Regions from separate parts of the Agromyces chitinivorans genome, predicted to be linked through region 2. Evidence: predicted binding sites of a transcription regulator. Region 2 holds the regulator's gene; the other holds the start of a gene.
The links. The regulator LexA, encoded in region 2, represses DNA repair genes until DNA is damaged. The targets are predictions, from matches to a motif close to TCGAACANNTGTTCGA.
Positions count from the first base shown of each region.

Region 1: a site for LexA is predicted at 2,145-2,160, ahead of ABZK10_RS17085 (HNH endonuclease signature motif containing protein). Genes of this name have one in related genera too.

Region 1 is NZ_JBEPJZ010000002.1:930,287-933,673, forward strand. Features, by position in the region: gene mfd (transcription-repair coupling factor) at 1-546, opposite strand, end outside; gene ABZK10_RS17085 (HNH endonuclease signature motif containing protein) at 743-2,113, opposite strand; gene ABZK10_RS17090 (ribonuclease H family protein) at 2,231-3,136, shown strand.
Region 2 is NZ_JBEPJZ010000001.1:2,667,178-2,670,564, forward strand. Features, by position in the region: gene metE (5-methyltetrahydropteroyltriglutamate--homocysteine S-methyltransferase) at 1-1,221, shown strand, start outside; gene lexA (transcriptional repressor LexA) at 1,273-1,977, opposite strand; gene ABZK10_RS12585 (LysM peptidoglycan-binding domain-containing protein) at 2,248-2,673, shown strand; gene ABZK10_RS12590 (histidinol-phosphate transaminase) at 2,731-3,387, shown strand, end outside.

The DNA of each region.
Region 1 (3,387 bases), on a different contig from region 2:
GCGGCGGGCGACCATGTCGACGCGCGAGTAGGCGAGGTCGACGAGCTGTTCGCTGATGCGGGCGAGGTCGTGGCCGCGGGACCCGGCGCGGAGGCGGATGGGTTCGAGCGCCGCGAGGTTGTCGGCGACGGGCTGGAGGGCTGCGCGCACCGAGGCGGTGACGATGAGCGGATGCCGCGGGCGTTCGGATTCCGTCCACTCGCGCATGCGGCGGATAGCGTGGAGGCGTCGGCCGACGGTCTCGGCGCTGGGGCTCAGGCGTTCGTGCGGGAGCGTCTCCCAGGCGGGGAACTCGAGGAGTTCGGTGTCGTCGGGCAGGTAGGGGGCGAGGGCGCCGCGGAGCGATTCGGCCTCGCGGCTGGTAGGTGCGATGAGCAGCAGGGCGGGCGGTTCGTCGGCCTCGATGCGGCGGCTCAGGAGTCCCGCGATGAGCGGTGCGTCGAGCCCCGGGAGCGCCGAGAAGTCGGCGCTGCGCGTTGCCTGCGCGAGGGCTTCGTCGAACGTGGAGGCGCGCGAAAGCGCCGTGAGAAAGCCCTGGAGGATCACCGGGCAAGTCTACGCGGGGCTGCAGACATGGAGGCTGAGGGCAAGCGGCTGAGTACGCGAGTGACGGCCGTCGCCGGGTCGGGGCGGCCTGGTCCGCGGTCACTCGGGCCCGGCAGCCGGGGTCGCTGCGTGCCACCGGGACACCGGGTCGCCGGTCGCCAGGTCACCCGAGCACCGGGTAGGTACACCCGCGCGGCTACGCGGCCGCGTCGATGCGCACCTCGAAGCGGGCGCGGCCGCCGAGGCGTGGAGCTCGGGTGGGGTCGACGTGCGGGGGTGGGATGAACCAGACATTGCCGTCGCGCACGGTGATGGTCCAGCCGTCGTCGTGGACGCGGTGGTGACAGAAGCTGCAGAGGAGCACGCCGTTGTCGAGGTCGGTCGGGCCGGCGTCGCGCTCCCACCAGCGGATGTGGTGGGCCTCGACGTAGCTGATGTTCTGGCCGCAACTGGCGCAGCCGCCGTCGCGTTCGCCGAGCGCGAGGCGCTGCTCCTTCGTGAAGAGGCGTGCGGCACGACCCAGGTCGAGCGGCACGCTGTCGCCGCCGAGCACGGCGGGGATGAGCTCGGCGTCGGCCGCCATGCGCCGGGCCGTCGCGGCCGAGACCGGCTGGTCGATGCCGTCGATTGTCGCAACGCCGAGCCCCTCGCGGAGGGTCTCGAGGTCGACGCGCACCACGGCGGTCGTCTTCGCGAGCGGTGGAAGCGTGTCGCGGCAGCCCAGGCAGTGCCGGGCGAGGTCGGCGAGCGCATCGGCCTGCAGCTGCGGGATCGTGCGGAGATCTTCGATGGGTGCGTCGGGCCGCCGGCGCAGGGCATCGCTCACGAGCGACTCGAGCGCGGCCTTCACGGGTGCGGCGGTCTCGGGGTCGAGCCGACCTGACACGTGCACCATGCCGTCGCGTCCCTCGCGCAGCGTGATGCCGCGCTGCTGGCGCAGTTCCTCCTCGCGGGGCGCCACCCCATCGACGTCGAGCATCGCCTCGGCCTGCCGGATCGCCCGCTGCAGCATCGCCAGCGGCAACGATGCCGCGTGCGAGACGAGCGTCTCCTCGACCCCGCGCATCGCCTCGGGGTCGGCGCGCAGCGCCACCCGCTCGAGCATCGACGTGATCGCGGACGCCGCGTCGAGGCTGATCGACCCGGCACCCACGGCCGCGGCGACGGAGGGGTGCTTCGCGGGCATCCGCTCGCCTGAGAACGACTCGCGCTCGCGCGTCGCCGCGCCGACGCTGAGCAGCCGCATGGCATCACCGGTCGACCCGCCGGTCGACGACGCCACCAGCCGCGCCGGGTTGTGGAACCCCTGCTGTTTCGCCAGCCCCTCCGACCCGAACTCCGACCGCGACCGCCGCGCCACCTCGTCGGCGACCCGCGCGAGCAGCGCTTCGGTATCGCGACGCACCTGCGCCACCGCATCCGTCACCCGCACCAGCCCGGCGTCGCTCATGCGCTCGACCTCGGACTGCAGGTCACCGCGCACCCCACCGCCCGCAGGCAGCGCCCCGAGCCACTCGCCACCCAGCGCATCGACGTGCGACGCGAGCACTGCGAGCGGGTTCGACATGCCTCTATTCTGGCAGAGATCGACCCAACATTCGAAACTTTGTTCGAACAGTGGAGAACTCGAAGGGCGCCTGTGGATAGCATGGTCGCCGCCCCGCACGCCCGAGGAAGGACCCGCATGATCATCGCCGCCGCCGACGGATCCGCACTCGGCAACCCCGGCCCCGCCGGGTGGGCCTGGTACGTCGACGACGGCTGCTGGGCCGCGGGCGGCTGGCCGCACGGCACCAACAACCAGGGCGAGCTGACGGCGGTGCTCGAGCTGCTGCGCGCGACGGCGCACCTCGACGACGAGCTCGTGATCCACTGCGACAGCCGTTACGTCATCGACGCGATCACCAAGTGGATGCCCGGCTGGAAGCGCAAGGGCTGGCGCAAGCGCGACGGCTCCCCCGTGCTCAACCTCGAGATCATGCAGGCACTCGACGCCGAGTTCGCCGGCCGCAACGCCCGCTTCGAGTGGGTGCGCGGCCACACCGGCCACGACCTCAACGAGGCCGCCGACGACCGGGCGCGCGCCGCCGCCACCGCGTACCAGCGCAAGACCGAGGTGCCCACGGGTCCGGGCTGGTCGAACGCCTGCGTGACGGATGCCTCCGAAGGCGACGCCTCGAATGCGGCGACGGATGCCCCTGAGCCCGACGCCCCCGAGACCGCGACGGATGCCCCTGAGCCGACGCCCGCCGACGCTGACGCGCAGCCGGCGCCCGCAGGTCCGACCCCTGCCGCGACGACGGCGCGTGCCAGCGCGACCTCTGCGTCGACAGCGCCCGCGGGCGCGACCCCAGCCGCGACAAAGGCGCGTTCCAGCGCGACCCCGGCGTCGACGTCCGCGCGCGGCCCCGCGGCATCCGCTCGCCCCGACCGCGCCGACGACGACGCCGCCCTCTTCGACTTCGACGAGCCCGAGGCCGACTGGCGCACGCTGCAGCTCGAGCTCACGACCGAGGAGCACACGCGCCTCACCGAGCGCGCCCGCGCCGCGGGCATCACCCCCGAGGAGTTCCTCCGCGGCCTGATCTGAGCCGCTGGCGCGCTCCGCGCGCTCCGTCGTCCGCTCGCGCACCCGCCCGAGAGCCGAATCTTGGCCCGAGTGCTGAAGCTTTGGCCCTCAGACCAAGGAACGGCCCTCAGACCGAAATGGGGGCACGGAGGGCGGTCGCTGGCGAGCGTGACGGGCGGGCATGCTCCACCGCCTGAGGGCCAAATCTTGGGCTGAGGGCGAAAGGAATCGCCCTCAGCGCGAGGAACGGCCCTCAGACCGAAATGGGGGGG
Region 2 (3,387 bases):
GCGCAGGTCGCCGTGCTCGCCCGCGGCCTCGCCGGGGGAGCGGACGCGATCGCCGACGAGCTCGCCGCCGCCACCGCCGCCCTCGCCGACCGCAGCGGCGCCGCGGGCGTGCGCGACGGCGCGGTGCGCGACCGCCTCGCCGCACTCGACGCCGACGCGGGCACCCGGGCCGACTACGAGGCGCGCGTCGCGGCGCAGGCCGAGCTCGACCTGCCGGTGCTGCCCACGACCACGATCGGGTCGTTCCCGCAGACCGGCGACATCCGTCGTGCCCGTGCCCGCCACGCGCGCGGCGAGCTCGACGACGCCGGCTACGAGGCCCTGATGCGCGCGGAGATCGAGCGCGTCATCCGCCTCCAGGAGGAGATCGGACTCGACGTGCTGGTGCACGGCGAACCGGAGCGCAACGACATGGTGCAGTACTTCGCCGAGCTGCTCGACGGCTTCGCCGTGACCGAGCACGGCTGGGTGCAGTCGTACGGCAGCCGCTGCACGCGCCCCTCGATCCTCTGGGGCGACGTGTCCCGCCCCGAGCCGATGACGGTCGAGTGGTCGCGGTACGCGCAGTCGCTCTCCGACAAGCCCGTCAAGGGCATGCTCACCGGGCCCGTGACGATCCTCGCATGGTCGTTCGTGCGCGACGACCAGCCGCTGGGCGACACGGCGAACCAGGTGGCGCTGGCGCTGCGCGACGAGATCGCCGACCTCGAGACCGCCGGCATCCGCATCATCCAGGTCGACGAGCCGGCGCTGCGCGAGCTGCTGCCGCTGAAGCGCGCCGACCAGCCGGCGTACCTCGACTGGTCGGTCGGCGCGTTCCGCCTCGCGACCGGCGGCGCGGCGACGGCCACGCAGGTGCACACCCACCTCTGCTACTCGGAGTTCGGCGTGGTGATCGACGCGATCCGCGCGCTCGACGCCGACGTGACGAGCATCGAGGCGGCGCGCAGCCGCATGGAGGTCGTCGACGACCTGCGCACGAGCGGCTTCGACCACGGCGTCGGCCCGGGCGTCTACGACATCCACTCGCCGCGCGTGCCGAGCGTCGCAGAGGTCACCGAGCTGCTCGAGCGCGCGGCGGACTCGCTGCCGCTCCGCCAGGTCTGGGTGAACCCCGACTGCGGCCTGAAGACGCGCGGCTACGACGAGACGGTCGCCTCGCTGCGCAACATCATCGACGCCACCCGCGAGGTGCGCGCCCGCGCGGCGGTCGGGGCCTGAGCGGATGCCCCGGGGCGCGCGCCGCCCCGGGGCATCCGTCGTCGTGCGGCGCTAGACGGTGCGGAGCACGGCGACGACCTTGCCCAGGATCTCGGCGTAGTCGCCGAGGATGGGCTCGAACGCGCTGTTGCGCGGCAGCAGCCAGGTGTGGCCGTCGCGCTGCCGGAAGACCTTGACGGTCGCCTCGCCGTCGAGCATCGCGGCGACGATCTCGCCGTTCTCGGCGGTCTGCTGCTGCCGCACGACGACCCAGTCGCCGTCGCAGATCGCCGCGTCGACCATCGAGTCGCCGACGACCTTGAGGATGAACAGCTCGCCCTTGCCGACGAGTTGGCGGGGGAGCGGGAACACCTCCTCGATCTGCTGGTCGGCGGTGATCGGCACGCCCGCGGCGATGCGGCCCACCAGCGGCACCATCGCGGCGTCGCCCACGGGGGCGGGGGAGCCGGATGCCCCTGACGCGCCGGTCTCGTCGGCGGCCTCCGTCTGCTGCGGCGTCTCGATGAGCACCTCGAGCGCGCGCGGCCGGTTCGGGTCGCGCCGCAGGTAGCCGCTCAGCTCGAGCTGGTTGAGCTGGTGGGCGACGCTCGAGAGCGACGACAGGCTCACCGCGTCGCCGATCTCGCGCATGCTCGGCGGGTAGCCCCGCGTCGAGACGGAGCGCTGGATCACGTCGAGGATCTGCAGCTGCTTGGCGCTGAGGTTCTTGCGCCGCCGGGTCGCCCGACGCTGCTCGAGGTCGTTCTCGGTGTCCACGTGCTCCGCCCTCCACGGGATCGGCAGTCCGTGCCGCCGAACCGAATGTCAGTGGTGTCTGATCGACTGTCGCCAGACATTCGAAACTGTATCCCTCGCTACGGGGTCGGGCAAACATATGTTCGAGCGTGTCGCGCGGAAATCCGCGGCTCTCCGTTGCGGATGCGGGGTTGAGTGTTCGATCATTCGAAGGTATATTCGGAACACAGCTTCGCGCCGGCACTCCCGGCCGAGTGCCGGCGCGAAGCTTCCGGGAGGTGCGAGATGACGATGGCAATCCACAGCGGCACGGTCTTCGGTTCGCCGCGCACGACGACGACGGTCCCGAGCCGGGAACGCCCCAGCGCGGCTCGACCCAGCGCGGCGCGACCGCAGACCGACCAGATCCCCGCACGCACGAGGCTCCGCCTGACCCGGCGCGGGCGGCTCGTCTTCGGCACGCTCGGCGTGCTGATCGCGCTGGCGTTCGCGCTGCTGCTGCCGCTCGCGGCCGCTCCCGCCGTCGCCGGTGACGAGGCGGCCGAGCCGCTGCAGGTCATCACGGTCGAGCAGGGGCAGTCGCTCTGGGCCATCGCCGAGCAGATCGCGCCGCACGCCGACCCGCGCGAGGTCATCACCGACATCCTGCGCCTCAACGGCCTCGACTCGGCCGAGCTGGTGCCCGGCCAGCAGCTCGCCCTTCCGGCCGACCGCTGAGTCCGGCGGTGCCCCGGGGCGCCGAAACACGTCGGTCGCCGTCAGTAGCATGAGTGCGTGACGACCCTCGACGACCTCCCGATCCGCGATGACCTCCGAGGCAAGGTGCCCTACGGCGCGCCGCAGCTGCACGTGCCCGTCGCGCTGAACGTGAACGAGAACACGCACCCGATTCCCGAGGACGTCGCGCACGACATCATCGCCCGCATCGCCCAGGCACTGCTGAGCCTCAACCGCTACCCCGACCGCGAGTTCACGGCCCTGCGCGAGGCGCTCGCGGGCTACCTCGGCCACGGGCTCTCGCCCGACCGCATCTGGGCGGCGAACGGCTCGAACGAGGTGCTCCAGCAGGTGCTGCAGGCGTTCGGCGGGTTCGGGCGCACGGCGCTCGGCTTCGCCCCGACCTACTCGATGTACCCGCTGCTGTCGTCGGGCGTCGGCGTGGAGTGGATCGGCGCCGAGCGCGATGCCGACTTCGAGCTCTCGCCCGAGACCGCGGTGCGCGCGATCGAGCAGCACGATCCCGACCTCGTCATCCTCTGCTCGCCGAACAACCCCACGGGCACGCCGATCCCGCTCGAGACCGTGCGCGCCGTCGCCGACGCGGCTCGCGGCATGGTCGTCGTCGACGAGGCGTACGCCGAGTTCGCCCCGCCCGGTTCGCCGAGCGCGCTGTCGCTGCTCGAGGGCCGCCCGCGCCTGATCGTCTCGCGC